4 regions of the Neobacillus sp. Soil_C_43 genome follow, and region 4 is predicted to be linked to each of the others. Evidence: riboswitches for the same ligand, from Rfam matches in the RefSeq annotation. Region 4 holds a riboswitch; each other region holds the start of a gene.
What was found. Region 4 has a riboswitch for S-adenosylmethionine ahead of AC3A54_RS15025 (O-acetylhomoserine aminocarboxypropyltransferase/cysteine synthase family protein). Riboswitches for the same ligand answer to the same signal wherever they lie in the genome.
Positions count from the first base shown of each region.

Region 1: it holds a riboswitch for S-adenosylmethionine, as region 4 does, so the genes downstream of both, AC3A54_RS15200 (homoserine dehydrogenase) here and AC3A54_RS15025 (O-acetylhomoserine aminocarboxypropyltransferase/cysteine synthase family protein) in region 4, are expected to answer to the same signal.
Region 2: it holds a riboswitch for S-adenosylmethionine, as region 4 does, so the genes downstream of both, AC3A54_RS16525 (methionine ABC transporter ATP-binding protein) here and AC3A54_RS15025 (O-acetylhomoserine aminocarboxypropyltransferase/cysteine synthase family protein) in region 4, are expected to answer to the same signal.
Region 3: it holds a riboswitch for S-adenosylmethionine, as region 4 does, so the genes downstream of both, AC3A54_RS20640 (sugar ABC transporter substrate-binding protein) here and AC3A54_RS15025 (O-acetylhomoserine aminocarboxypropyltransferase/cysteine synthase family protein) in region 4, are expected to answer to the same signal.

Region 1 covers NZ_JBDGJV010000011.1:20,701-29,780, reverse strand. Annotated here, with positions in the region: gene argH (argininosuccinate lyase) at 1-500, shown strand, start outside; SAM riboswitch class I at 1,106-1,217, shown strand; gene AC3A54_RS15200 (homoserine dehydrogenase) at 1,259-2,542, shown strand; gene AC3A54_RS15195 (DoxX family membrane protein) at 3,456-3,950, shown strand; gene AC3A54_RS15190 (YfhD family protein) at 4,078-4,263, opposite strand; gene AC3A54_RS15185 (YfhE family protein) at 4,399-4,533, opposite strand; gene AC3A54_RS15180 (TIGR01777 family oxidoreductase) at 4,655-5,560, opposite strand; gene recX (recombination regulator RecX) at 5,637-6,458, shown strand; gene AC3A54_RS15170 (SDR family NAD(P)-dependent oxidoreductase) at 6,506-7,177, opposite strand; gene AC3A54_RS15165 (YfhH family protein) at 7,268-7,591, shown strand; gene AC3A54_RS15160 (small, acid-soluble spore protein K) at 7,638-7,811, opposite strand; gene AC3A54_RS15155 (YfhJ family protein) at 7,943-8,212, shown strand; gene AC3A54_RS15150 (metal-dependent hydrolase) at 8,252-9,080, opposite strand, start outside.
Region 2 covers NZ_JBDGJV010000012.1:136,798-145,877, forward strand. Annotated here, with positions in the region: gene AC3A54_RS16505 (zinc-dependent alcohol dehydrogenase) at 1-382, opposite strand, end outside; gene AC3A54_RS16510 (D-lyxose/D-mannose family sugar isomerase) at 651-1,193, shown strand; gene AC3A54_RS16515 (MetQ/NlpA family ABC transporter substrate-binding protein) at 1,304-2,134, opposite strand; gene AC3A54_RS16520 (methionine ABC transporter permease) at 2,153-2,827, opposite strand; gene AC3A54_RS16525 (methionine ABC transporter ATP-binding protein) at 2,817-3,830, opposite strand; SAM riboswitch class I at 3,971-4,076, opposite strand; gene AC3A54_RS16530 (ABC transporter permease) at 4,261-5,406, opposite strand; gene AC3A54_RS16535 (ABC transporter permease) at 5,407-6,519, opposite strand; gene AC3A54_RS16540 (ABC transporter ATP-binding protein) at 6,538-7,476, opposite strand; gene AC3A54_RS16545 (sensor histidine kinase) at 7,634-8,743, opposite strand; gene AC3A54_RS16550 (response regulator) at 8,744-9,080, opposite strand, start outside.
Region 3 covers NZ_JBDGJV010000018.1:56,798-65,877, forward strand. Annotated here, with positions in the region: gene recQ (DNA helicase RecQ) at 1-264, shown strand, start outside; gene AC3A54_RS20620 (formate/nitrite transporter family protein) at 446-1,234, opposite strand; gene yfkAB (radical SAM/CxCxxxxC motif protein YfkAB) at 1,463-2,584, shown strand; gene AC3A54_RS20630 (cold-shock protein) at 2,833-3,033, shown strand; gene AC3A54_RS20635 (MFS transporter) at 3,432-4,646, opposite strand; SAM riboswitch class I at 4,878-4,986, shown strand; gene AC3A54_RS20640 (sugar ABC transporter substrate-binding protein) at 5,115-6,224, shown strand; gene AC3A54_RS20645 (sugar ABC transporter ATP-binding protein) at 6,297-7,799, shown strand; gene AC3A54_RS20650 (ABC transporter permease) at 7,801-8,802, shown strand; gene AC3A54_RS20655 (alpha/beta hydrolase) at 8,982-9,080, shown strand, end outside.
Region 4 covers NZ_JBDGJV010000010.1:175,461-178,764, reverse strand. Annotated here, with positions in the region: gene AC3A54_RS15035 (nuclease-related domain-containing protein) at 332-1,243, opposite strand; gene AC3A54_RS15030 (hypothetical protein) at 1,473-1,826, shown strand; SAM riboswitch class I at 1,903-2,005, shown strand; gene AC3A54_RS15025 (O-acetylhomoserine aminocarboxypropyltransferase/cysteine synthase family protein) at 2,070-3,304, shown strand, end outside.

The DNA.
Region 1 (9,080 bases), on a different contig from region 4:
GTGGAAAAACAGGCCGTACGTATGGCAATTTGATTGGGCTGCTGACTGTTTTGAAAGGTTTGCCGCTTGCCTACAATAAGGACTTACAAGAAGATAAAGAAGGTATGTTTGATACGGTAGAAACATTGGAAGGTTCTTTAAAACTATTGGCTCCAATGATTGAAACGATGACGGTTAAAAAAGATGTGATGCGTAAAGCAATTAACAACGACTTCTCGAATGCTACGGATATTGCCGATTATCTGGTAACTAAGGGGTTACCGTTCCGTGAGGCCCATGAGGTTATTGGAAAAATTGTTTTATACTCGATCCAGTCTAATAAGTTTTTGCTTGATTTAAGCTTTGAAGAATATCAAGATTTCAGTCCTTTATTTGAAGAGGATATTTACGAGGTTTTAGCCCCAGAACACGTAGTTGCGGTTCGAAATAGCTTTGGTGGTACGGCTCCAGAGCAGGTTGGGAAGCAAATCGAGCTTGCTGAGGGAAAACTGAAACGATAAAATGTGAGAAACCTGCCATTGGCAGGTTTCTTTTTGCTCATGAAAAGGGGCTGTATCGCGATATCTACACACTTTTGCGTTTTATCTACACATTTTTATAATATATCTACACAAATTCATGATATATCTACAAATTACCGATCCCCTTTTATTTATTTCAATGGAAAGATACAATAGTTTTATGAATATTGTGCTTGAGGAGTGATTTTCCATTAGCAGTTTTCTTTTTGATTTACTAATTGATCTAGCAGGGGGAGTCATTGAATTTTTCATTCCTGATTGGTCACCTAAATCGAAATTTGACAAGAATATAATCAGATTAAGGGAAGAAGACTGGTTTGCTACACTGGAAAAGGATGTTAGATACTCATATATCATTCACCAAAATAGAAAGGTGAAGCGGTTTTTAAGCATGGAGAAAAATATTAAAATGATTATCAGTATGGATTTTGAGAGGGGAAATTTTATCAATTTAGTAAAAGAAGAGCATGCCAAATTTACAGGTGTACGATCGTAATGAATTGAAAGAATATATTGACATTTAACATTACATCAACTAAAATTTTCTTTATAACTTGGAAATTTAATGAAAAATCAAATAAAAACTCTTATCCAGAGTGGTGGAGGGACTAGGCCCGATGAAACCCGGCAACCTTCAAGGTATTCCTTGAAAAGGTGCTAATTCCTGCAGGTTATTTTTAACCTGATAGATAAGAGGAGGAATCCAACCCTCTTCTTATTGAAGAGGGTTTTTCTTTTTGAAAAATAAACAGCTTCGTGTCAAAAATCGTGTAGTGAAGGGATGGATGTATGTGTCTGCAATCAAAGTAGCAATCCTTGGATTTGGAACAGTTGGTGAAGGAGTTTATCGAACAATACAATCACACAGTGAGGAGCTTACAGCTACATTGGGCAAAAAGGTTGAAGTTGCCGCTGTTCTCATCAGAAACACGCAAAAGAAAAGAAATATTAGTGAAAATGTATTAGTAACAACAGAATTTGCGGATATCTTAAATCTCGAACAGCTTGATGTTGTTGTGGAGGCTATTGTCGATAAAGAGCCGACATTTACATTTTTAAAATCAGCCATACAGCGGGGCTGCCACATCATTACAGCAAATAAGGAAATGTTTGCCCATCACGGGAAAGAACTTCTTGATCTTGCAGCAGAGAAAAAGGTTTCTGTTGGATTTGAAGCAACCGTAGCAGGTGGAATTCCCGTTATTCAAACACTTAGACAGCTTTTAAATATTAATCGTGTCAAGCAGGTCAGAGGAATTCTAAATGGAACCTCCAATTTTATTCTTACCGAAATGAGGGAGAAAAAGCAGTCATTTGCACAGGCGTTAATATTAGCCCAAGAGAATGGCTATGCTGAAGCTGACCCAACAAATGATGTGGAGGGCTTTGATGCCTTTTATAAAACCATGATTTTAAGCAGACTTGCATTTGGAGAAGAACCTAATTGGCAGGAGGTTGAACGTGAGGGGATCACGTCAATCACAAGTGAATTGATTGATGCTGTCGATAGGGCAGAACTACGGTTCAAACATATTGCGAGTATCACAAGGCTGGACGGTCAAATAAAAGCAACGGTCAAACCAGCTCTTGTGGGAAAAGAGCATCCATTTTATCATGTAGAAGGCGTTCAGAACGCAGTAAATGTCCAATCGGATATTGTAGGTGAAATTACGCTTCAGGGGCCGGGAGCTGGAATGTTTCCTACGGCGAGTGCTGTCATTGAGGATTTAGTCTATGTGTGTCAAAATTCCCCAGTTAAACAGAATAATACGTGTTCTCAAGTAGCGGTAACGGGGTTTAGTAAGAGTGACAAGAAGGAAACGTGGCTGGTGCATGGAGTGATGCATAAACAGGTGACTCCTTCCATTACTTGGATTGAAGAAGTGGCGGAGGAAACGTTTGTAATCAAAGCGACAGATAGAGAAATTGGCCTTTTGGCCAAACAAAATAATCTTATCTATTATCCGATTATAGGAGAATATGAGAGAGTGAAACAAATAAAAACGCTTAAGGCTTTATAAGAGTCTACAAATAATGAAAGAGCTATATGGCTCTTTTTTTTATTTTAAGAAAGCCAGGCTCTAGATCTACTTTTTTCAGAGAGAAGAAGGAAAAAGTAGAAGTAGCAAGGCTCTAGATCTACTTTTTTCAGAGAAAAGAAGAAAAAAGTAAAAGTAGCGAGGTTCTAGATCTACTTTTTTCAGAGAGAAGAAGGAAAAAGTAGAAGTAGCAAGGCTCTAGATCTACTTTTTATAGAGAGAAGAAGGGAAAAGTAGAAGTAGCAAGGCTCTAGATCTACTTTTTATAGAGAAAAGAAGGAAAAAGTAGAAGTAACAAGGGGCTCTAGATCTACTTTTTATAGAGAAAAGAAGGAAACAGTAGAAGTAGCAAGGCTCTAGATCTACTTTTTTCAGAGAAAAGAAGAAAAAAGTAAAAGTAGCGAGGTTCTAGATCTACTTTTATCAGGGAGAAGAAGGAAAAAGTAGAAGTAGCAAACTTCTAAATCTACTTTTTTTATTTGAACAAGATGTAGAAATTTAATTCAATAGTCACGGATATTCCGTGTTTATCCACCGCATTATCCACATCAAAAGTCCTGTTTTAAAGGTATTCCACAGACTTATTCACAATATCCACAAAAATCAGAATAATTATCCACAAGTATCTAATATTAACAACTTATTAAGTTCACATATTATTCAACTTTCTAACATTAATATGTTAAGAAACTGTGAAAGCCGTTGTCATTTAAAGTACAGGAGAGTATATTATAAGTGTAGAGAAGATAGTGAAACAATTCACAAACAAAGAAACACAAACTAACTTCCCTATACGACACAGCTAGCTGAACACCCCTCATCGAAAGGGGAAAGAACTTATCATTACACTTTATTGTGAAAGTGTTCACAAATAAAATAATTGGAGATGATTGTGATGAGATGGTATAAAACCCCTCAAGCAGCCGTTGTTTGGACAGTTCTAAGAGTTTGGCTTGGATTACAATGGATTGAAGCAGGATATCATAAATTAACCGGTGAATTTGATGCTGGCGGATTTTTAAAAGGTGCACTCGCAAATGCAACGGGTGATCATCCAGCAGTGCAAGCATGGTACGCAGATTTCTTACAACAATTTGCTATTCCAAATGTTCAAATCTTTAACGTATTAATTCCTTGGGGAGAATTACTTGTTGGTTTAGGATTAGTTGTTGGATTAGCCACTCTTCCAGCATTAATCGCCGGTGCATTTATGAACTTAAACTTCATGCTGGCAGGCACAACAAGCACGAACCCAATTCTTTATACAGCAGCAATGATCCTTCTATTCGTAGGAACTGGAGCTTACCTCTTCGGTCTTGACCGATACACAGTTCCGTTTATCAAAGGCTATTTCCAAAAGACACCTGTAAAAAATGTGAACACTAATTAACAGTATAACGAGTTCTAACAGCTCAGCACGCTGAAGCCTCTCATTAGAGCTCGCTGATATACCATTTATTTCCCCCCTTTTATATACTTTAAGAAGCAGGGCAAAGCCTGCTTCTCTTTTTTTATTCTTATCTTTTCTTATTCTTCACACGCTGGTTAGCGGCATTAGCACGGGCTTGTGCTTCAAGATCTGCATGATCAGCAAATTCTTGTGAGTATTCTACATCATTTCCATCTGTTTTCATATTTTTCGGTGTTTGTGGAAGTGATGCTTTATTATTTTTGTGAGAACCTCCATTATGCATTCGACCCATTACTAAAACCCCTTTCAATTTCAGCTAGAGGGAGAAAGATATCTCTCACTCCCTAATAGCTTTTACAATTTGAAAGGGGCTCATTAATGGAAAAACTTTAAATTAATTTTTTGTATACGTATGGAATTCCGTCACTTACAGCTTAGTTTTGCTGTCATGATAGCCGGCAGCACGGTCAGCCATCTTAAAATCACGCTGGTATAAAACCTCTTGTGTACTTGTTAAGGTATATTTACCTCTACCCAAATCTTTTTTCTTTTTTCCCGCCATTTTGCTCATTCCTTTCAACATTTTTTGTTTGTTAATTGTCATCAAGCTAAGTGGTAAAAATGAAGCACTAAATATGTACTTATTTCCATTTTTACCTTTTAAGAAAGGAATGATACTTTTTTTAGGAAAATATATTTTTTAATGCTTTTTCTAAAGTAGGGTACTGGAATTGGAATCCATGATCTAAAAGTTTATTCGGTAAAACCTTTTGCCCATCTACCACTAAGGTGCTCATTTCACCAAGGAGCAAACGAAGGGCGAAACTAGGAACAGGAAGCCAGTGCGGTCGATGCAATACTTGAGCAAGTGTCTTGCCCAAATCGCTCATCATCACAGGATTTGGAGCAGTGAAATTTACAGGGCCTTGAATTTGTTTATTTTCCATTGCAAAAATAATACCTTTTACTACATCCTCAAGGTGAATCCATGACATCCACTGTTTGCCACTTCCAATATTGCCTCCTATAAACCACTTATAAGGCATCAGCATCTTAGGAAGAGCTCCAGCATCCTTTTCAAGAATGATACCAAATCTGCATAAGACCGTTCTAATTCCTAATGAAACCGCCTTGCTCGCTTCTTGTTCCCAGTTTACGACTGTTTCTGCTAAAAAATCCGTGCCTAGTTTTTCGTTATTTTCAGTAAAAACTTTTGTTTCTGATGTTCCGTATATACCAATCGCACTGGCGTTAATAAGCACCTGCGGTTTCCGGTCTAATTGGTTTACTATGTCCAGGACTGCATCAACTGCTTCCATTCGACTAGATAAAATTTTACTTTTTCTCTCTTCGGTCCAGCGCCCACTGTTAATCGATTCACCTGCGAGGTTTATAAAGATATCCGTATCTTGGAGGTCTATAACAGGGTTCGCATTATCAGTTAACCACTGCGTATATCGAATGTTGGCCTTCTCGTTAGATTTTCTTGCTCGGCGAGTTAAAATAACTATTTCATGTTCATACTTACTTAGTTCATTGACAAGTGCCCTCCCAACAAAGCCTGTTCCACCTGCAATTGCAATTTTCATGTAGAAGACCTCCTTTTGCTTTATTTTACCTTATTTTAATAAAAAAGTATGGTAAAGTGGAAGTGAGGTGAAGGAAATGGCCATTATTACGAAAATCACCACACAGCAAAAAAATGTAGACCGTTTTAACGTTTTTATGGATTATGGTAAGGGCAAGGGTGAAGAATTTGCCTTTAGTGTCGACAGCGATGTGTTAATTAAATTCAATTTAAAAAAAGGGATGGAGCTTGATGATTTTTCTTTCTTGGAAATTCAGTATCAAGACGATATCCGTAAGGCCTACAACTTAGCGGTCAATTATCTGGTAAGAAGGATGAGGTCGGAAAAAGAAATCAAGGATTACCTTTTAAAAAAGGAACTTGATGAACCCGTCATTAACGAGGTTCTCCATCGGTTAATCTCGCAAAAATATATTAATGATCAGGAATATGCCTTGGCTTATGTAAGGACGCAGGCGAATACGACAGATAAAGGTCCTGATTTAATTAAGTTAGAGTTAAAAGAAAAAGGGATTGGAGAGGCGACTCTTATGCAAGCATTAGAGGAGTATCCTCGAGAGCAGCAAATTGAAAAAGCAACAAAAATGAGTGAGAAATTTTTTCAAAGAAATTCAAAGGAATCTTTAAAAATTCAGAAGCAGAAGCTAGAAAATTTACTCTTACGAAAAGGGTATCCTTTTGAGGTCATAGGAATTGCCGTGAATGAAACAAAAGTTGAAAAAGAAGATGATGAGGAAATGGGAGCTGTTCGCTTCCAAGGTGAAAAAGCTCATAGAAAATATGCTCACTTAAGTGGATTTGAATATCAACAAAAGATGAAGCAGGCCTTATATCGTAAAGGATTTTCAATGGATAATATCGAGAGATTTCTTTCTGATTTAGAAAGTGAAGAAAATTAAAGAGTAGGGGACAGACTGAGTGGAGCCTGTCCCCTTATTTATTAGCTTTATTTACTCTCAATAATAATAGAATCCTGATCGATTTGATCCATAATAATTTCTGCTACTTCTTTAGGCGATCTAAAACGTGATTTGTCTGAAACATGAGAGCTTTCGTCCCAAAAGGGGGTGTCCATCCCGCCCATGTACACTGCATTAAATTTGATTCCAGAACCTTCGTATTCTTTTTGTAGACTTTCCGTAAATCCTCTTACAGCAAATTTGCTGGCAACATACACTGCTTCGTTTACTTTCCCACGCAAGCCAGCAGTAGAAATAATATTCATTATTCGGCCTTCTCCATTTTGGGATAAAAGTGGAAGAATGGCTTTTGTCATCAAAATCGTTCCCCATACATTCGTCTCAAGCATTTCTTTTATTTGTGTATCGTCCATCTCGGTAAACGGTCCAAAATGACCGACACCTGCGTTGTTGACCAAGCCAGCAACTTGATAGCGTTCGTTAAGCCCATTTAATTTTGAAACCACATCTTCATTGTTGGAGATATCCACTGATAAAAGATCAGCTTTTCCACCTAGTGCTTCAATTTCTTGTTTGGCTTCCACTAATTTTTCAACTGTTCTTCCAACTAATAAAAGATGAAAGCCCTTTTTCGAAAATAAGAAAGCTAATTCTTTGCCTAAGCCTGATCCTGCCCCAGTTACAATCATTGTTTTCATGGTGTGCTCTCCTTTGTGTGAGTTTTAAGCCTTTATTAATCCTATAAAAATTACTATACTAAAAAAAGAAGATAAAGGGGAGTGAATTGGATGCAGCAGGAGAAACGGTACAGTGATATGACAGAACATGAGTTAAAACAGGAAATTGCTTCACTTCAAGAAAAAGCACGAAAAGCTGAACAAATGGGAATGGTTAGTGAGTTTGCGGTGCTTGAAAGAAAGGTACAAATGGCAAGAGCGTATCTGATTAATCCCGAATCGTTTCAACCAGGCGAAATATATGAAATTGAAGGCGATCCTGGCCAATATTTTAAAATAGATTATATGAACGGTGTGTTTGCTTGGGGATATCGATTAAAAGGCGATGGAAAAGAAGAAGCTCTCCCGATTTCTATGTTAAAAGGGCTAAAATGATGACAAACCAGAGAGAGTTCTCTGGCTTGTCTTATTAAACGGGTAGTTATGAATACTGAGGGGATTCGTCATCTCGTTCCCCTGAAGCACGCATACGCTCTTGTGGATGGGTATTGATGGTGCCATCGGCTCTTTTAGAAGCATATTCTGCTTTCGCTCTTGGCTCGCCCTCTAACTTGTTATTATTTTGATTGGGGAAATTCGTTTCTTTATTTCTCATGCTGTACCTCCATTTTGGGAATGAGAAAAACGTGAAAAGCAAAGGCGGCATCTCAGTGCTTACCACGTAATGTTAGTATTCGCGCTTTTCACATGGGTTATGTTATAAGAAAATGGCAATGAGGTGAGTGTATGAAAGTGTATCAGGAAGAATTAATAAGGTTGTTGTTAGAAAAAAATAACGAATTATCCTTTGACCAAGCAAGGACCTGGGTGGAATTGCTTTGGGATGACTTTGAAACCAGTTATGCAAAAGCTGGCAGGGAGTATAAGGGCAGTGAAATGACTGAGAAAATTGTGAGGCAATGGATTGAGAATTATGGAAATAGACTTCATGATTTCATCGCCACCAATCCGAAATATAAACATTTTTTAAATCAGGAGAAGAATCAAACAAATTAAAAGAAAACTCGCCACAACGAGTTTTCTTTTTTCATGATATCAACTTATGATACTTAGTTTTTTTCTTAGTTTTTTCTCACTAAACACCCAACCTGTATAGGAACTAATCGGATTTAAATCGCAATCTAACTGAACCACGGCGACGAACGGGTAGTGCCCATTGCTTCGGTAGCGAAGATCAATGAAGCGCACCTCGTAAAAATTATCGTATTCATCCACTTCCCATCGGTAAACAGGGGAGAAGGAAAGAAAGGCGGACAGATTTTTATCTTTTTTGGCTGCCTCAATAACAGGTGTTTTGGGTACAGGAATACGTTTGAAGTGATCTAAGATTTCCACTTTACCGTCGACTGCTCTACCTACAAAAAATTGTTTCTTGTTCATAGCGGCAATCCGCCAATGATGAAACTTCATAGTAGGAGCGATAATAATTTCCGTTGCATCTGGAATCAAAGTTCTTACTTCCACTAATACTCTTTTCTTGGCTTGATATCGCTTTAGATAGTAGCCGAAGATGACTAAATACATGATGGAAAAAGTAATACCGGGATTTGCTCCAAAAACCCAAATGAGAATTCCAACAACATGAATCCCAAAGATAAATGGGTCAAAGGTATTGATTACCCCTAATGCAACCCATTTTGAGGAAAAAGGTCGCAAAGCTTGCGTTCCGTAGGCATTAAAGATATCAACGAAAACATGAATAAATACTGCAGCAAAGGTCCAAGCCCATAGATGAAGAAGATTAGCATCAGGGAACAAAGGATAAACCACGGCTAAAATCACAAGCGGCCATAATAGAACCGCCGGAATAGAATGAGTAACTCCTCGATGATTACGAATATAGATAGCATTATTTCTAAGCTTT
Region 2 (9,080 bases), on a different contig from region 4:
TTGGCAAGACTTTTACAGCAAAGGGACTGCAGCATACATACTCTGCAAATGCTCCCCAGACATACCGTAAGGCAACATGATCTCCTTCTTTAATCCCGATAATATTTTTCCCTACCTTATCAACTACTCCTGCAACCTCATGCCCCAATCTAGTGGGATACGTGATAAACTCAGGTTCTCGCGCTCCACGATATACCTCTACGTCACTACCACAAATGCCCACCCACTTTACTTTAATTCTAACTTCGTTATTGGCAGGTTCAGGAATTTTTGCCCTTTTTACTTCAATACTTCCTACATCTGTCATAACAGCGCAAAGCTGTGTGCCTGGACCATCATATTCAATTAGTTCCATTGGAGGCACTGTCATTTTTCTTACCATTTTATCCATCCCCTATTTTCTTAATTATCAGTTTTGTAAACACTTTCATTTTCTATTGTTAGTTTACGTGAATGGTATCTCTTCTTCCATGACGACAATACACATGAATTTAACCAAAATTCAGTTTCACTAGATCTCTGGTTAAATCATTTTTGATTATATGAATTTTGGTTAAACAGACCTGTATATTAGGCATGGATGTTATTTATGATTGGATTAATACTGAAATTAAGAGGCTAATCATTGTTTTTAATGAGGAGGAAACAAAATGAAACAAGCGGAATATGACTTAATTCGTTGTGAAAGTTTGGAGTATCTTAATAAAGCAGGAATTGTATTGACAGCTAAAGAAGTTGAAGACTTTGAAGTTGCCGACTTTGGTCTTGGTAGAATTCGTGAATTTGGATTACAACTAGTTGTATATGTCAATACTGATCGCTGTTGTGCAAAAGATTTAATTCTGTTACCTAGACAAACATGTCCTGAACATATTCATCCGCCTGTTGGGGAATATATAGGGAAAGAAGAAACCTTTAGGTGTCGCTATGGTACGGTCTATTTATATGTACCTGGGTTGAAGAGCGAACATCCACATGCAACAATTCCTGAGGATAAAAAAGAGCACTTTACCGTTTGGCATGAAGTTGAACTAAAGCCGGGACAACAATATACCCTATTACCTAATACCCCCCACTGGTTCCAAGCTGGCCCAGAAGGAGCAGTAGTTTCAGAGTTTTCTACAAAGAGCTTAGACGAGTATGATATCTTTATTGATCCAGAAATTAAGAGAATACCGGTTCTTGAAGATTAAGCAAGGAGCTACTCCTAGAGTTTTCAATTTGGTTTTAGCTGTTTTCTTATAGTTAAAAAGGACGCATGTAAAGGCGTCCTTTTTCTATACTTATATTAAACCGTTTTGAACTATTTCTTCATCCACTCAGGTTTCCCAAAGCCCTTGAACTTCTCATCAATGACTTTTTCGAAGTCTGCAGATTCGACGACTTCTTTAATATCTTTTGCAAGCTGAGAATCTTTGTTTTCTGTTTTTACTGCAACTATATTGCGATATGAATCTAGCATATTCTCCATTGCAAGTGCATCAAGCAAGTTCATTTTTGCTGCTAACGCGAAGTTTCCAGGTACAGCAGCTAAATCGACACTGTCCACAGAACGTGGAAGCTGACCAGCTTCAATTGCCTGGAATTTCAAGTTTTTCTTATTATCAACAATGTCCTTCTCAGATACTTTCAACGGGTCGGCACTTTCTTTAATTGTAATTAAGCCTTCATCACGAAGCGTATTTAAGGCACGAGCCGCGTTTGTTGGGTCATTCGGAAGCGTAACCGTTGCCCCGTCTTTTACATCATCCAATGACTTGTATTTCTTAGAGTAAAGCCCCATTGGTGCAGTTGGAACAGAAATCAGTGCAGACAGCTTCATGTTGTTTTCCTTTGCGAAATTCTCTAGATAGATAGAATGCTGGAATAGGTTTGCTTGGATGTCCCCATTATCTAATGCTTTGTTTGGCTGAATGTAATCGCTGAATTCTACAATCTCAACTTTGTAGCCCTTCTTTTCTAAACCAGGAACAATTGCTTCCTTCAACATATCACTGTACGGACCAGCAGTAGCCCCTAATTTAATGTCCTTTGATTTTGCCTCTGCTTTGTCTTTGCTTTCTGAACTGCTGCCGCAAGCTGCTAACGCACCCACGACTAAAACTAAGACCATTGCTAAAAACCATTTTTTCATGACTTTTTCCTTCTTTCTTTATCTTCTTTTATCGACAACTTTGGCAATGTAATCACCAAGCAGTTGAATAACCTGAACTAAAACTATTAATATAACAACAGTGGCAATCATGATGGTATTGTCATAGCGGTAATATCCAAAGCGAATCGCTAAATCTCCAATTCCACCGCCGCCCACTGTACCGGCCATGGCCGAAAATCCGATTAAACTAATAAGGGTCAACGTAATACCCGAGATAATTCCTGATCTTGCTTCAAGGAGCAGAACATCTTTTATTATCATGGTTGGCGTCGCTCCCGCCGCAATTGCCGCTTCGATGACCCCTTTATCGATTTCCCTTAATGCTGATTCGACGATACGGGCAAAGAACGGAATGGCTGCTACCGATAACGACACGCTTGCGGCTGTCGGTCCAATCGTCGAACCAACAATGAAGTTGGTTAATGGAATTAACGCAACCAGCAAAATAATAAAGGGAATAGACCGGATTAAGTTAACCAGGAATCCCATGATCACTTGAATAAATCGATTTTGTAAAAACAAACCTTTATCGGTGACAAATAACAAGATTCCCACTGGAAGGCCAATGACAATGGCGATCGCTAAGCTAATCACAATCATATAAATCGTCTGCATAAAAGCCGTATTGATATCTGGAATTAATTCCACCAGATGCTGAAAATCAAAGCCCATTATGTAACACCTCCACTTGCGCTGCCCGGTCCTCGATGTATCGAAGGGCAGCGGTCACTTCCTCCTTCGCACCTTTCAGTTCCATAATGAAAATGCCCAAGGGCAGTTCTTGTATGTATTCAATGGAACCATGTAGGAAGTTCCCTTTTACGCTGAATTTCTGCAGCATATCTGAAATGACACCCTCACCGGCGACTTTTCCTTTAAACAGCACCTTGATAATCGGCCCTTCACAGCTAGTGAGGATGGATTCCGGAACGTCAAAGGATACCACGCTATCAATAAACTCTTTGGTAAGTTCCGCTTTAGGGTTGGCGAAGATGTCGTAAACCGTTCCCTCTTCAATGACCATCCCATTTTGCATAATGGCCATTCGGTGGCAAATTTCTTTGACTACATTCATCTCATGCGTGATAAGAATAATCGTAATGTTGAGTTCCTTGTTGATCTTTTTTAATAGATTCAAGATCGACTTGGTCGTGGTCGGATCAAGGGCGGAGGTTGCCTCATCACATAAGAGGACCGTTGGATTGTTGGCCAAGGCACGCGCAATCCCTACCCGTTGCTTTTGCCCTCCGCTCAGCTGGGCTGGATACACATCGCGCTTATCCGCAAGCCCCACCGTTTCAAGTAATTCCAAGACACGTGTGCTGATTTGGTTCTTCGGATAGTTGGCCGCTTTCAGCGAAAAAGCAATGTTCTCATACACCGTCTTCTGGCTGATGAGGTAAAAGTGTTGAAAAATCATACCAATCTTTAGCCGTGCTAGGCGGAGCTTCTCCCCTTTTAAGGAAGTAAGGTCCGTCCCATCGACGGTAATAGTGCCTGAAGTCGGTTGCTCCAATAAGTTGATGCAGCGGAGCAACGAGCTTTTTCCGGCGCCAGAGTAGCCGACGATGCCATAGATTTCGCCTCGTTGAACCGTTAAAGAAACGTCATCGACTCCCTTGACCGTGCCGTTTTTTGTTTTATATTCCTTTGTTAACTGCCGTATTTCAATCATAATGATGACCTCTTTTTTCATAAGCGATATTTTAAATTAATGGCCGTTCCCCAAGAAAGTGAGTCCGATTCAGTAAGTTTTTCACGCAAAAAATGCTCCTTTCAACTGAAAGAAGCATCGAAATACAAACAATTATTTCAAGCTTATCTTTCAGAATGAAAGTCATTCTGCTGGAATTGGCACCTTCCCAATTAGGGGGTTGCCGGACGTCATAGGGCCAAGTCCCTCGGTCACTCTCGATAAGAATTATTAGTTTTTTTTAACATTTTCGATATTACTAATCTATTTTTATTTTGTCAATCATCAGAAAATACTATTTTGAAATTGTAAGTGTTTCCATTATTATCAAGTCAACTATTTAGGGCGTCTAAAAAAATTTCGGGGACAGTCCCCCGGCGCTTTAGCGCAACGGGGGACTGTCCCCAAATTTTTATATAAAGTTCTGTGTCGTGTTGTTTCTGCTAAAGCGATAGACGGCTAGTAAGAAAAAGGCTACTGCAAAGGCGAACAGGATGATGAAGTGTAAATACAAGCTGCTCAAGGAGCTTCCTTCCTGTAGTTTGGTTAATGTATCTAACGTCCAGCGCTGTGGCAGGAACTCTGCTATTTTTTGTAAGGATGTAGGCATAACTTCCACTGGCCAGAAGCAGCCGGACAGCATGACGGTTGGTGTGATAATTAAATTTTGCAATGCCCCTGCTGCACTCCGGTTGTTTGCGAAAGAGATGATGACAAGCGATAATCCTACAGCAATCAAGGAAAATAGTAACATCACGAAGGCCGCTTCCCAGAAGGACATGCCGATGCCAATATGGAACATATTTCTCATGATGGTAAGCGTAATTAATACCTGTATCGTCATCACAATCATGTTGACGATGACATTGGATAATAGATACTTTCTAGCATTAATTGGCGTCGATAATAAGCGGAAATAGGTTCGCTGTTCTTTTTCCAACAGAATGATCTCAGACATATTCCCCGCTGACATCAGCATGATCATGATCAGGAAACCAATCGTTTGATTGGTCATATTCTTATTTTCCGATGAATCCTCTAATGAATGGGTGGCGAGCGTAAAGGTGGATTGCTGATAGTCCTTATACATTTGCTCAAACATCGGTTGATTCCCATCGGCCGCCCGACTAATCGTCGCGATATTATTGATATATTGATATAAATAGGATTTCACGAAGCCTGTAACGGCAGCCCCTTTGATGGAACTAAGCTGGATATGTGCTGGCGTACCGTTCAACACGCTTTCCGAGAAGCCTTTTTCAAAGGTGATGACACAGTCCAGTTTACCGGATGTAATCTGGTCCTGTACCTTTTCCGCATCGACCTCAGAAACCTTCACATTCTCTAACCCCTTGAGAAAATGGATTGTATCGTCCGTCACCTCACTCTTGTCTTGATTGACGACGCCTACATGTAGAAGGGCTTTCTGTTCCCCACCATAGGCAATAAACGCAATGAAAATCCCCACTAACGGCATAAACAGATACATGATAATGTTTTTCTTATTGCGAAACGTCTTACTTAATGTGTTTTGAATTAACCAGAGGACATCCTTCATTTATAGCCCCTCCCGTCTTTGTAAAGAGATTACTGCCACTAGTAAAAAAAGGAGTGACCCAGACAAATTAATCGTGATCGCTGGGACGGCTGCAGATAGGTCATTCGCATAAATCAATTTCGTTAAACCCGAGTTCATCCAGGTGAGAGGGGAAAGCTCGGTAATAAATTTGAAGACACCATCAGGATTCACAATTCTAAAATAAGCTCCACCAAAAAAGGAGGATAACTGGACAAATAGCATAATAATCACTTTGGGAGCGGCACTTGTTTTGGACACGAAGCTGATACCGATGCCCAAGCTCACTGCAAAAATAATCTCTGTCAGCAGGACCACGTATACCATCCCTAGGTGATCCCCCCAATTCGCGTGGAATAATAGTTTGCTCATCTGAACGACTAGCAAGGCACATAAGCTATTACTCACGAGACTTCCGAGCACTTTTCCGATAAAAATTTCACTTTTTCTAATTGGAGAGGCAATCAGACGGTTCGCCGTCCCTCTCACTCGTTCCTCCACAATTAACGAACTGGCCGACATCGCCCCGTACAGGATAATCATCGTCGTAATCACAAGCGCATAATAGTCCATCGAACTAGGCTGCTTATCCGGTTGCAGCGAGGTTTCTTTAATAAAATTCGCCTTTTTTTCAGGAGTAAACGCAGTAGCCAACTTGTCAGGCGCCACCTTCATAATTTCAGAGGCGATATTGTATTGATCGACATAAGCAGAAAGCATGCCTTGAAGGATACTTCCTTCAATACTGTTGCCATTATTGAGATACAGCTGAATCCCCTTTTCTGACACTTCCACATATCCATCCACTTTACTTTGTTGAACTTCCTTTCTCGCCTTTGCTTGATCGGTGACTTTCTTAAAATGGACCTCTGATTTTTTCACCTCAGCAATAAAGTGCTGGAAATTCTCACCCGTTGTCGTATCTGTATAGAACACATGGATATTATCCACAGGAAGACTCGTCGTAAATGTATTCGACAAGGCGGAGCCAAGGACGAGCATTAAGACAATCGGAAAAGCTAGCATGAAAAACAAGGTTCTTGTGTCTCGGAAGTCAGATTTAATCCCCTTCCAAGCAATATTGATAATGTTCATGGGAGTCCCCTCCTCTCCTTATTGGTCCCTTAAATTCCTGCCGGTTAAGGTTAAAAATACGGTCTCTAGGTTTGGTGCTTTTTCTTCTAACGAACGGATTTCGATATGATTGCTCATGAAATGCTCTATGATTTTATTTAAGTTGTTCACTCCAGTATCCGAGTTGATCTTTATGACATTTTCATCGACAGAAACGGCTTCAACTCCACTAATTTCTTTAATGGCCCCGACGTCCACGTTTTCCGAGGATTTGACCTCCACCCACAAGTCCTTTGTATTGGTGATGATTGATTTCAGCTGCTCCTTCGTGCCTTCAGCAATGATTTTCCCATGATCGATGATGGCAATCTGTGTGCAGATTTCCTCCACTTCTTCCATGTAGTGGCTCGTGTAAATAATCGTACAGCCCATTTCGTTTAGCTTGCGAACCGAATTGAGGATGTAATTTCGCGACTGCGGATCGATGCCCACCGTTGGCTCATCCATGATAATCAACTTTGGTCGATGAGCAATGGCACATGCGATATTTAACCGTCGTTTCATCCCTCCGGAAAAACTTTTCGGATAGCTCTTATGCTTATCCTGAAGGCCGACAAATTCAAGCGCTTCCTCCACTCGTTCCTTTAATTCCGCCCCGCGTAAGCCGTACAAGCCGGCAAAGAATTTCACATTTTCATAGGCCGTCATGTCCTCATAAATGGCGAGGTCCTGCGGAACCATCCCAATATTCATTTTGACAAAACGACTGTGTTTGACACTATCCTTGCCAAGAATCGCGATTGTTCCCTCATTGCTGCGCAACAGGCCCGCAATCATATTAATGGTCGTACTCTTCCCGGCGCCATTGGCTCCAAGGAACCCAAAGATTTCTCCCTCCGCGACGGATAAGCTCATATGATCGACAGCGATAAAATCACTAAATTTTTTTGTTAAGTTCTTAATTTCTAACACGTTCATTCTTTCACCCCTACTCGGTTTGTATAGTTCAAGTATAAAAAAAAGAATGAACTTGCATAAGTGCAATCGTTCATTCTTTTTACATGAGAATCTTCATGTTGTGTGCGTGAGATGTTCATGGTGACTGGATGGGCAAGATGGTTATGAGCGAAAAACTTCATGTTGATGCAATTGGCAACAGGGTAGTGACGGAAAATCCGTGGCTGCTGTCCACTATAATTGTGCCGTTCAATGAAGCCGTCCGCTCTTCCATTCCGATGATTCCCAACCCTTTCTTGATTGTTTCTGTTCCGACTCCATTATCCTTCACTTCTACTCTTATGATTTTGTTCAATACTTTCACATCGATTGAAACAAGCGTGGCCGAGGAATATTTCATGGCATTCGTTAATGACTCGGTGACATTCTCATTTATAATTTTCCATTGAATCGGTGTGATGTGTTCTAAGTTTCCTTCATAGGTAAGGACCGTCTTGATCGATTGTTTAGAATTGAAATCATCGAGCAAGAGCTTCATCCGGTTAATCCCTACTTGCTCCGTCGGCGGCTTTAAATTTTTTAACGTCAGTCGGATTTTTTCAATCCCATCCTTCGAGATGTTGATCGCGTTTTGAAGGAGCTCCGTTGCTTTTGGCCGATCAGTCTCCATGAGGCGTTTGGCTGCTTCCATTTGAAAAAGAGCCCCCGTCATCGAGTGACCGATTTTATCGTGAATCTCTTGTGAAATGCGGTTGCGTTCCTCTAATTTAAAGGTGTATTCCGACTGTCGTATGTACTCTGTATTTTCATTAATATTTTTCGTTAATTTGTGGAGCGTTTTTCTCATCGTATCGATTTGGTCTTCATTTTTTGCCAGTTTATCGTGATAGATGTGGGCCATGATAAAAATCAAAAAGCTAAGAGTGGCAGCCAACCCGTAAAGGGGCTGAAGCTGTGCCCCCACATACAGAATGGGAATCAAGGATAGAATCAATAGTGTCAGTCGATTATGCACAAATTCGGCGGCCAGTTCGATGAGCGATAGTGGTAAAACCAAGCAAAAAATGGGCAGAACAAAAAAATAAGCTAAGCCCGTAAGAGCGATTGAGAGTAGTAGCAGCACCCGTTTGAGGGTGTGATTTTTAAATATATACATCGTGATTGTAAGACAAAAATAAAGCAGGAAAGTAAGTACCACCCATGAGATGTGACTGACCTCTGCTCGAATACAGGTAAACGCGATAAACAATAGTAAGATTAGCTTCGTAAAAATCATCCAAAGCTCCATTTAATCTACTTTCCCCGTCAGATAGTAAATGGCGATTTGGGTCCGGTGCTCGAGTCCGGTTTTATTTAAGATCGAGGTAATGTAATTAGCGACCGTCCCTTCAGAAATAAACAATTCCTTGGAAATTGCCTTATTGGAATACCCTTTGGCAATCAAAGACATGATGTCCCGCTCTCTTTCGGTAAAAAGGGAGAGGTCGAGCTTGTTGTAAGAAGGTTTCGTGCCACCGCCGAGGTTCAATTTGAGCTTCTCTAAAATCACGTCTTGAATAATGCTGTTTCCTTTATACACACTCTTAATGGCATCGCGAATTTGTTCCGGGTCATTATTTTTCAAT
Region 3 (9,080 bases), on a different contig from region 4:
CAAAGTGATTATTCAATAATGGAAATCGTCGAGAAGCGTGATTTAGCGGTTAGTACGGTGGAGAATCACTTAATTCAATGTGCACAGCAGGGGTTAGAGGTCGATTTTTCAAAACATATCCCAGCTGAATACATACCGCTTTTAGAAAAAGCAGTGGAAGAAGCGGGACGTGATCGATTAAAACCCATTAAGGAACTCCTTCCAGAAGAGGTTAGCTACTTTATGATTAAAGGCTATCTATATTTTCTAAGTAAAAATAAATAGGTGAATAAATATTACAAATATTACTGTTGTTAGAATATTTTAAAACATTGTCGATATCTTACTGAATTTGTTGTTATTTCCCCGGGAATTTGTCGATATTTCCTAATAATTGGATAAGATGATAGCGTTCGACAATGTTACTACAAAAATGGCTGACTCTAGAAAGGAGTCAGCCTTATTTTTATTCCTGATATTCATCTAAAAACGGTTTATTTACGTAATAATACATCATTGCCATAAATACCGCTCCGCCAATCAGATTGCCGATTGTAACAGGAACAAGGTTGTGAATCACGCCACCCCATGAAATCGTTCCTGGGTGATTTAGTACTAAGGCAATAGCGAATGTACACATATTAGCAATACTGTGCTCATATCCGGAAATAAAGAAACAGAAGACAAACAGCATCATGGCAAACATCTTTGGTCCATCTCCTTTTAACCCCATTGGAAGGAAAAAGGCCATACAAACAAGCCAGTTACAAAGGATTGCCCGGAAAAACAACTCTGTTGTAGGGACTTGCATTTTAACTTCCACGACATGGAGGAGAAATCCATTAACTGAAGAGCTCGCATAAAGTCCTGTGGTGAAAATAATAAAAGCAAAAACAGCGGCACCTAAGATATTTCCTGCATAACTGCATACCCATAGCTTTAGTACTTCTATCCAAGTCATTTTCTTACGGAGTGCAGCGTAGGTGTAATAAAACGTATTTCCTGTAAATAGATCCCCACCGCCATAGGCGATTAATATAATCGCTGCTCCGAAAGTAAGAGCGGCCATTGGGTAGGCAAACGGTGAGTCTACTACATAGAAGAAATTACCGGTCTTGAACGCAACAATGACCCCAAAACCAATAAACATACTGGCAAGCATCGAGCGTAAAATATATCGGAGGATGCTTTGGCGAAATATCTTAATCTTTTTTAAGGCTAATTTTTCTGCTTCATGCAAAGGCTGCATTTCCATTTCCACTACCACCATTCACAATTCGTTTACTATCCCTTTATTTTTCAATAATCATGGAACAAAATGTATTATACGGGAATTACTTCATTTACCCAACGAAAAATAGGGAATTGCCATAGAATATTCTCAATTTATATTCATATGCTTTTGTAACTAATATAAATAGCTACTTGTCCATACGATGCGCTATAATAAGGTTTTTCCTACTACAAAAATAAAGGAGTTTGTATGAAAACATTAAATAAAATTACTCCCCAGTTCGATCCTTGGGAAGCGTATTTAGATGTAACACAATACGGAAAACCTCTGCTTACCAATATCGAATTTACGACTACCACTCTTTGTAATATGCGCTGCGAGCATTGTGCTGTAGGGTACACCCTCCAAACAAAGGAGCCGTTAGCACTTCCAATTGAGCTTATTTTACATAGGTTAGAGGAAATTCCACAACTACGTTCGTTAAGTATTACAGGGGGTGAACCTATGCTTTCGCATAGCTCTGTCAGTAATTATGTAATGCCCATTTTAAAGTATGCCCATGAGCGCGGAGTTCGAACACAAATGAATTCGAACCTAACCCTTGATTTAAATCGGTATGAAGAAGTTATTCCGTATTTGGATGTATTACATATTTCACATAATTGGGGAACGGTGGACGATTTTGTAGAAGGCGGCTTTGCAAGGATGGAGCGGAAGCCTGATTATAGCCAGCGAGAAAAATATTTTACGAGAATGATAGAAAATAGCAGGGAACTGGTAAAAGCGGGTGTCATGGTTTCGGCGGAAACCATGTTAAATAAACGGACACTGCCTCATTTGGAAAAAATTCACCGGCAAATTGTAGATGAAATGCTTTGTCAACGCCATGAAGTGCATCCTATGTATCCGAGTGATTTCGCCAGTAATCTTGAAACATTATCATTAAGTGAAATTAGGGACGCAATTCATCATTTATTAGACATAAGGGATGAAAATGTATGGATGCTTTTTGGAACACTGCCATTTTATGCTTGCAGCAGTAAACAGGAGGATTTGGACCTTTTAAAACGACTTTATCAGAGTGAAAATGTAACCGTCAGAAATGATCCAGATGGTCGTTCCCGTTTGAATGTGAATATATTTAACGGTGATATTATTGTAACGGATTTCGGAGATACTCCTCCTTTAGGAAATATCCAAACAACTACACTTGAAGAGGCCTATCAAGCTTGGCAAAACACAGGCATAGCGAAGGAGTTAAGCTGTCATTGCCCAGCTGTTTCATGCTTAGGTCCAAATATCTTGGTCAAAAACAGCTATTATCAGAATCTTGATTTTACCGAGTTGGAAGCCAATATTGCAAAAAAATAATCTCTGTTAAACTGGGATGTTGATGTCCGCTCAAGGCGCTTCGCTTTCCGCGTGCGGTAAAACATGAGAGGCTAAAAGGACACTCTTTATTGTCTTCTTGCAAATATTTAAGTGAAATGTTATACTAAAGAAGAATTATTTTTGTTCGGTGTAAAGGATAGTATAAGTTAACTTTTCGTCTTGATGATCACTGAGTGCAAGGATAGTACCATAATGTGTGCAAAAGCACACAGCAGGAGGAAACACACATGGAACAAGGTAAAGTAAAATGGTTTAACGCAGAAAAAGGTTTTGGATTCATCGAACGCGAAGCTGGAGACGATGTATTCGTTCACTTCTCAGCAATCCAAAGCGAAGGTTTCAAATCATTAGACGAAGGTCAAGCTGTTACTTTTGAAGTAGAACAAGGTCAACGTGGACCACAAGCTACTAACGTTCGTAAAGCTTAATACCATTTCGGATAAGACAGGCTCTATTTTATAGAGTCTGTTTTTTTTTATTCAAAAGGCTGTGCTAAAGAACAGTGTTGATTTTTATACCCTGTTGATGGGAGCGGAAGGCTCGAAGACTCCTGTGGGAGTACGGTTCAGGGGAGACCCCGCAGGCGCAAGCGCCGAGGAGGCTCGCCGAAACGCCCACGGAAAGCGAAGAGCCTGGAGCGGAAATCAACAGGCAATTTTAACAAAGTCATTCAAAAAAAACAAAACAAAAAACCCCACTCATGAATGAGTAGGGCACACAAATGAAACAGTAATTCAAATGGTAGAGTTATTGTATCATATATTTCCGGAATAACCTAATTTATTTCAATAAATTTTTTGGTAACTTTTGTATACTGAATGAGTTATTACGCTGTATGTTTAACAAGCTTAGGATGTCGGAGCAATGATACGAGCAAAATCAGTCCGCTCATAATCAATAAAGCACTGGTACTTATAAAAACAGCGGAAAAGCCAAAGTAGCCAGAAAGAAAGCCCCCCAACATGGGCCCAATGATGTTACCGAGAAATCTTAGACTATTGTTATAGCCAAGGACCTCACCTTGCATGGTAATCGGAGCCTCCTGGCGGATATAAGCAATCCTGACAGGAATGATTCCGCCGATGGTCACACCTAAGGCAATACGGATGATGACAAGCTGCCAAAGACTTGTCACGATCGCTCCTGGTAAGTACACTATCCCTGCTGAAAATAGAAGTATGACTAATATTTTGATATAACCATATTTATCTGCAATCTTTCCCCAGTTCCGTGACATGAGTAAGTTGCCTATTCCCGCTGCGGAAAAAGCAATCCCTGAATAAAAAGCAACATTGTTTGGCCCATGCAAATCACTTACAAATAACGACAGGATTGGTTGAATGCTGAAATGGGCGATTTGTACAAGAGATGATATAAGCAATACGGTTAATAGTACAGGATTTCGTAGGATGTGTTTGATAACCTCTTTACTAGAATAATGTGATTTAGTACCCCTCGTTGGTTCTACGAGAAATTCCTTCGTAGCGATGACAAGCATGGCAGAGATGAATATGGAAATCGAAGTCCATTTAAAGGTGGTCGCATAGCCGAGTGTATCGGCTAAAATTCCTCCGAGCATGGGTCCTAACAACGAACCCGTAATACTTCCTGTTTGTAATGTCCCAAGGACACGACCAGCAATCTCTTTAGGTGTTTGTGTGGAGATGAATGCCTGTGACATCGGGATAAACCCTGAGAAAAAGCCCATAAAAAACCGTAGCAAGAACAGCTGCCAGACTGAATGAACAAATCCCATTAAAAAGATAGATACAGCCATCCCTAATCCACAAATGATAAGTATCTTTTTCCGACCATAGCGATCTCCAATCTTCCCCCAAACTGGTGAAAAAAGAAAGGCAGAAACAAAGGTGATCCCAAAAGTAATACCTGACCAATGTTGGACATATTTCTCTGAAAAGTCCCCAAACGTTTCAATATACAGCGAAATAAACGGCATGACCATCGTCATACTACCGGCAACAAAGAAGTTGGCAAACCACATAATTAGTAAATTACGCTTTGCACTTTCCTGCTTATTCATGGATGGTAACACTTCTTTCTACAATTTATTTCGGTTTCCTAAATATAATCATACCGAAATTTCTTAGGAGAATAAAGCAATAACTGGGTTTAGTTTTAATAATAGTTTCCCCAACTCCGTTCAATAAGATTAAAAAGGAGTTATTACTTTATTAAAAATATTTAAAATACTATTGACAACTTGTTAATGTGAGTTTAAATTTAGTTTATTACTTTAAATCAATAATACGTTCTCTTATCAAGAGTGGCAGAGGGACTGGCCCGATGACGCCCAGCAACCGTTCCGAAAAAGGAATTGGTGCTAAATCCTGCAAAACATTTAATGTTTTGAGAGATAAGAGAGGAGTAGTCCAACATTTGTGATGAAACCTCTCTTTTCTGGAGAGGTTTTTTATTTTTACATAAAAAAGACTTCTCCAATGGGAATAGTTTATTTTGGTAAGAAAGACGAAAAGGGGGAGCTTTTATCATGAAAAAAAATATTTTCAAAAGTGTGCTTGTATCGACGTTGGCAGCAAGCCTGCTACTCACAGGGTGTGCATCAGGGGGAGAAACCAAGAAAGCAAGCGGAAATAAAAATGTATCACTTGAAGGCGTACCAGAACAATTTAAAGGCGACCAATTAAAAATTAAGGTGATTCGTAAAATTGGCGGTGACGACCACACAGCTCAATTCTTAGCAGGAGCTAAAGAAGAGGGAGAAGCATTAGGTTTAAAAGTGGATGTGTTTACCGCAAATGGAGATACAGCAAAATTCCATGATGCTATAAATCAGGCGTTAGGTCAGGACTATGATGGATTCATTATTTCACACGGTGATGATGATGCGACGGTGAACGATGTAAAGAAGATTGTCGAAAAAGGAAAAAGCGTTGTTACATTTGATTCTAATCCAAAGTTGGCTGAGGTGGAGGGAGTAACACTTACATCACAGGATGACGAAGCATTGGCAACTTTAGCACTAGATCAGCTTGTAAAGGATACGAAGGGCAAAGCGAATATTGCGTACCTTTGGGTTGACGGTTTTCCACCAATGGTGAGACGAAACAAAGTGTATCAAGATGTACTTTCAAAAAATCCTGGAATTAAAGAAGTGGAACGGTTCGGTGTAGCCGCTGCAGATACCAGTGTTCAAACACAAAACGCCGTAGCTGCCATGTTAAATAAATATCCAAAAGGAAAGTTGGATGCCATCTTTGCTACTTGGGATGCCTTTGCTATTGGTGCGGCACGAGCTCTAAAAGAGGCGGGCCGTGAAGAAGTGAAAATTTATGGCATTGATGTTTCAAATGCAGACCTTCAAGAGATTCAAAGAAAAGGTAGTGCTTGGAAATACACAGCTGCCGTGGATCCTAAACTAATTGGTGCGGTGGATTTGAGATTGCTTTCTAAAAAACTAGCAGGTGAAGAAACACCACAAACCTATGATTTAGAGGCTTCTCTAGTTTCACAAGACAATCTTCAAAAGTCTAAAGATCCTGTTAACATGGTTAATCTATCAAAAATTATTTCTGGATGGGGCCAATCAGGTGCATTCGAGGAAGATTGGATGAAAACATTAAAAAAATATTATAAATAATTATTGGTTACTATAAGCACTCTCTTTTTCACTTGATTAAGAGAGTGTTTGTTTGATAGGGGGGACGATTTCATGCAGTCAACATTGGAAATGAAAAATATAACTATTGAATTTCCAGGGGTGAAAGCTTTAAATCAGGTTCATTTTTCAACAAAGACAGGAAAGATTCAGGCATTGATTGGAGCAAATGGTGCAGGGAAATCAACTCTAATGAAAGTCCTCTCAGGGGCTTATAATCATTTTACCGGTGAGATTTTACTGGATGGGGAATCTTTGAACATTCGATCACCAAAAGATGCCCAGGATGCGGGTATACAGATTGTCTATCAAGAAGTTGATACGGTCCTTATACCTAATTTAACGGTCGCCGAGAATATTATGTTGATGGATACGGTTCATCATATGGGAAAAAAGCAGTGGATGAACTGGAAGACTCTTCATCAAAAAGCAGCACAAATCCTGGCTGAAATGAATATTACACTTTCTACGAAAAAGCTTGTGAGTGAGCTTTCTCTAGCAGAAAAGCAAATGATTCTCATTGCAAGAGCTGTCTCGAATCGGTGTAAGTATCTGATTCTAGATGAACCAACTGCACCCTTAAGTCATACGGAAACGACCGAGCTTTTTCGAATTGCCCGCGAATTAAAGAGGCAAAATGTTGGGATTATCTTTATTTCTCACCGCCTGCCAGAGATTTTTGAAATCTGTGATGAAATTACAGTAATGAGAAACGGAGAATTTGTCGTAAAGGAGAACATCTCAGAGACAACACAGAATCAAGTGGTGGAGCACATGCTTGGTCAAAAGTTGGAGGAACAGTTCCCGAAAAAGAATACGAGAATTGGAAACACAGTTCTTGAAGTGAACGGACTTTCAGATAGAAGTAAAATTAAAGATTTCCATTTACATGTGAAATCTGGAGAAATCGTTGGAGTAGCTGGGCTAGTCGGTGCTGGAAAAACTGAGCTGTGCAAGGCGCTTTTTGGTTCTGAAAAATTAACTGGAGGAGAAGTCCTTCTTAATGGAGTTAAACTAACTTTGAATAGCCCATATGATGCGGTGAAAAATGGGATGGCGTTAGTGCCTGAAGAACGCAGAAAGGAAGGGATTCTTGTCCTTGAATCAGTGGAATCCAATTTGACAGCGGCTAATTTGGACAGTTTTGCAAACGTATTTAGCTTTTTAAATAGAAAGAAAGAAAAGGAAACAGCCAAGCAGCTGATTAGCCGGCTTGGAATTAAAACACCTTCTGAAGAAACAAAGGTTCAGAATCTATCTGGAGGAAATCAGCAGAAGGTCGCAATAGGAAAGTGGCTGGTAGCTGAGGCCGATGTCTATATTTTTGATGAACCAACCAAAGGTGTCGATGTTGGTGCCAAAAAAGACATATTTGAGCTGATTACGGAATTGGCAAGCAGAGGGAAATCGATTATTTACGCTTCTTCCGAACTATCAGAGATTATGGGGATTACGGATCGGGTCTACATTCTATATGATGGACAATCAATAAAGGAGTTAGAGACGAACCGAACAAACGAAGAAGAACTTTTATTTTATTCCACAGGGGGCAGGTAAAATGGAGACAAATATTACAGCAAAGAATCAGACCCCAACCAAAAAAACATTTGAATTGTTTCAATTTTTATATAAGTACGGGACCATTATCACGATTCTTGCACTTATCATTATTTTTTCAGCGGCAAATCCTACCTTTATTCAGGGCAGTAATATTGTCAATATCCTCCGGTCGATTTCGATTGTGACGATTATTGCTATAGGTATTACCATTTCATTATCTGTAGATGGATTCGATTTATCAGTAGGCTCGGTAGCTTCGTTATCGAATGCCATCGTGATTTCTATGTTTGTCTGGTTTTCCCAAAATACCCTCATTGCGATTATCTCTGCGATTGGTGCCTCATTAATTGTAGGTGCTTTGAATTCGTTTATGATCGTTAAGTTACGAATCCCAGACATGCTAATGACTTTAGCGACAATGTTTATCATTCAAGGGACCGCACTTACCTATACAAAAGGCGCGACAGTTTCTCAAAATATGGTGATGCCAGATGGATCCATGGCAACGGGACTAATCAGTCCATTTTTTGCAAAGATTGGTGCGGTTCCATGGATTATTATCATCATGGCGATAACCGTCATTCTTGTGCATATCTTTCTGACTTATACCAAGCATGGTCGTTACATGTATGTGATTGGCGGAAACAAAGAGGCTGCAAGACTTTCAGGGATCCCTGTTAATAAATATAAAGTGGCGGCTTATTTACTCTCAGCTTTATTTGCATCAATCGGCGGAATTGTCCTTGCATCAAGGGTTATGACTTCAGAAATTAACTCCGGGGCACCCTACCTTATGGATTCGGTTGCTGCAGCCTTTATCGGATTTTCAGTTCTAGGTGCCGGTAAACCAAATGCGTTTGGTACCTTTATCGGTGCGGTATTAATTGGTATTCTGCAAAATGGCCTTGTCATGATGTCTGTACCGTATTATGCCATGGATATTGTAAAAGGGACGGTACTAGCTTTTGCATTAGCAATTACTTATTATAAACAGAAATAATATAATAGACACCTATTCACATTGTGGATAGGTTATTTTTTTATGATCAAGGATATCAACAAATAATGTAGTTTTTATTAACAATATCCACAAGAAAATCACTTATTCACAGGCAGGTAATTATTTAATGGAAGCGAATACATCTTAAGTGAGGAAAATAATGTGATGGAGGGAAGAGTATGACCAACAAATATCTAATTTTAGAAGGCGCAGAGCCGTTTTACTTTGAGGGAAGCAATGTTGGAATTTTAGTATCACATGGGTTTACAGGTAGCACC
Region 4 (3,304 bases):
GGTAGGCCCACAGTGCCCGTAGCACCAGAAGAAGAGTGAGAATGGGAACTGTGGTAGGCCCACAGTGCCCGTAGCACCAGAAGAAGAGCGAGCATGGGAACTGTGGTAGGCCCACAGTGCCCGTAGCACCAGAAGAAGAGCGAGCATGGGAACTGTGGTAGGTTCACAGTGCCAGTAGCACCAGAAGAAGGGCAAGCATGGGAATTGTGAAAAGCTCACAAGCCCCGTAGAACTTAAAAAAGAGGGAATAAGGGGATTGTGAAAGATTTCACAATTCTTTCACCACCTCAAAAAGAGCATTCTACAGTTTAATTAAATAGTTTTGTGAAATCTAATCGCATTTAATAAAATTAAATTCCTTCTTCCCAAGAACATCCCAGTTCTTCGTCAAGACCCTTCGAAGAGTTTTCTTTGAATCCAACACTTGAAACCAATCATGAATGACATTAGTTGTGATTTTTTCATTAGGAAAAAGTAAACTAAATTCATTAACTCCCCTAATTATAGAGTTGTCGAGATCTTCTGTATAACCACAAACATCACATACCAATTTCCTACCTGAAACAGTTACGCTAAAGGAATGGCATGAACAACAATTTATTCCTTTTTGTATAGAACTTAAATTATATGCTGGAATCTTGTCCTTATTGATTCCAGTTTGGTGCATAGAAACTAATTGGTCAGCTAACCTTTTGTGGTGGTCTTTTAATGTCGAAGGATGATTGTTCAATTTTTTCATAAATTGATTAAGCTGATTTGGATAAATAATAGGTTTGTCTAGGGGAGCCTGATATAAATAAAACTCGGGGTTAATAAAAACTACAAACGCCTTAATGGTGATTCGATACCCAAGATTTTGGAGAAGCTGCCGGAGTAAGGATTCACTTCTTTCAATTTGTAGTAAAGCGTTTGTAATTTCTTTCTTGTAAATGGTATAGAACCTACCAGATTCATAATAATAATCACCTTCATAATTTTTTACTTCGAAAAGATAAATTGGCTCTTGAGTAACTATTAAAGAATCTATTTGGAATTTCGCACCACTGGTCTCCAGCAATAAATCGTTTAGTATAAAACTTTTACAGCTCAACTTTTCTGTCAATAAATCAAACGCAACTTCACCCTCATATCCCTTTTCGAGGTTGTGATATGATTGTTTGTAATTATCTTCTAGAGTCATTCTTTGGGAAAGTAATCTTAAAATTTTTAATTCCACCGATTCACACCGCTCTTTATAAGCCATAATCCACTTCCTTTCAAAATAGAAAACCACATCCTACCATTTTCAGTTTAATTAAAAAGCCACTCCAAATGTGTGACCAATTACCGACATTTCATAAACTCCGAGTATCCGACATATTTCTCAGGAAATCATGACCATTAGCCCAAATATTGTCGAGCAATAATAAAAGGGTTTCCTATAAAGATTGCTGAATAGTTAAGATATTAGCGTGTAGACCGGAGTGGTAAAAATGATTGAAGCTATCCAAAAATTTCTTGTAAAAATGCAGCAGAAAGGGCATGTCTATCCTCTAATCCGTCAAGCGGAGGTACATGTAAATCTCTGTTGCGAGCAGCAAATAGTGCAATTAGTAATAAAAAACGGTGCAGTATTTATTCTTCAAAACCCATCGAAGCAACAAATCGCCTACGAGATTAGCGGAAATGAAGCCGCAATGAAACAATTAATTGAAGGAACAACCCGTTTACGGGTGCTAGAACAAAAAGAAGAAATAAAAGTAGATGCACCGTTAAGAATTACCCTATTACTGGAGGCTCTTTTTTACCTAACAAAAGCACAGGAAGATTTTGCAAACATCATTTAAAATATATTGACTTCAAAAGGGACATCATGTAATATATTATTTAAATATTCTATTAATTTAAACAATCACATAAACATTCTTATCTAGAGTGGCGGAGGGACTGGCCCTTTGAAGCCCGGCAACCGGTTTATACACGGTGCTAAATCCAGCAGAGCATAAAAAACTCTGAAAGATAAGAAGAGAGCCCCCTCTTCTTATGAAGCGGGGGTTTTTGTTTATGTTGTTAAGGGAGGAGCTAGGAAAATGGGAGAAAATCAAAAGAAATATCGTTTTGAAACCTTGAGTGTTCATGGAGGATTGGCTCCAGATCCAGTAACAGGAGCGCGTGCCGTTCCCATCTATCAAAACAATGCCTATCAATTCAAAAATACTGAACATGCAGCAAACCTATTTAGTTTAGCAGAACCAGGGTACATATACACCCGTATTCATAATCCTACTACAACCGTATTTGAAGAGAGAGTTGTTCTGCTAGAAGGCGGTGTGGGAGCGCTGGCCGTTGCTAGCGGTATGGCAGCAATTACCCTCGCCATTCTTAATGTGGCTGAGGCAGGAGATGAGATTGTTGCTGCTTCCAATCTCTATGGTGGAACGTATAATTTATTCGCAGTGACCCTTCCAAAGTACGGAATTAACGTTAAATTTGTCGATTCGGATAATCCAGAGAACTTCAGAGCAGTGATTACACCAAAAACAAAGGCAGTCTTTGCAGAAACAATTGGTAACCCAAGCTTACGTGTATTAGACATTGAAAAAGTGGCTGATATTGCACACGAGGCAGGTGTCCCATTAATTATCGACAACACCTTTGCGACACCATACTTATGCAGACCAATTGAGTACGGGGCAGACATTGTTGTTCACTCGGCAACAAAGTGGTTATTAGGTAATGGGACATCAACGGGCGGCATAATTGTTGATGGTGGGAAGTTTGACTGGAACTCTTCTAGATTCCCTGGCTTTACGACTCCGGATGCAAGCTACCATGATCTTGTCTATGCAGAAGCATTGGGCGCTGTAGCGTATATTGTAAAAGCGCGTGTACAGTTATTGCGTGATCTCGGTCCGGCACTGAGCCCGCAAAATTCATTCCAATTTACACTAGGCCTTGAAACCCTGCATGTTCGGATGAAAGAGCATGTAGCCAATACGAAAACGATTGTGGACTACTTATTAAACCATCCAGCAGTAGAATGGGTATCCTATCCGGGTCATCCATCACATCCGGACTATGAATTAGCGAAAAAATATTTACCTAAAGGTGCTGGCTCCATGGTTGTTTTTGGAATTAAAGGTGGGAAGGAAGCAGGAGCGAAGCTCATTGATTCTCTATCCTTATGGGCACATGTGGCTAATGTTGGCGATTCAAAAAGTCTAATCATTCACCCAGCTAGTACCACCCATCAGCAATTAGATGCAGAAGGTTTGAAGGCAGCAGGTGTATCGGAGGACTTAATCCGTCTCTCTATTGGGATTGA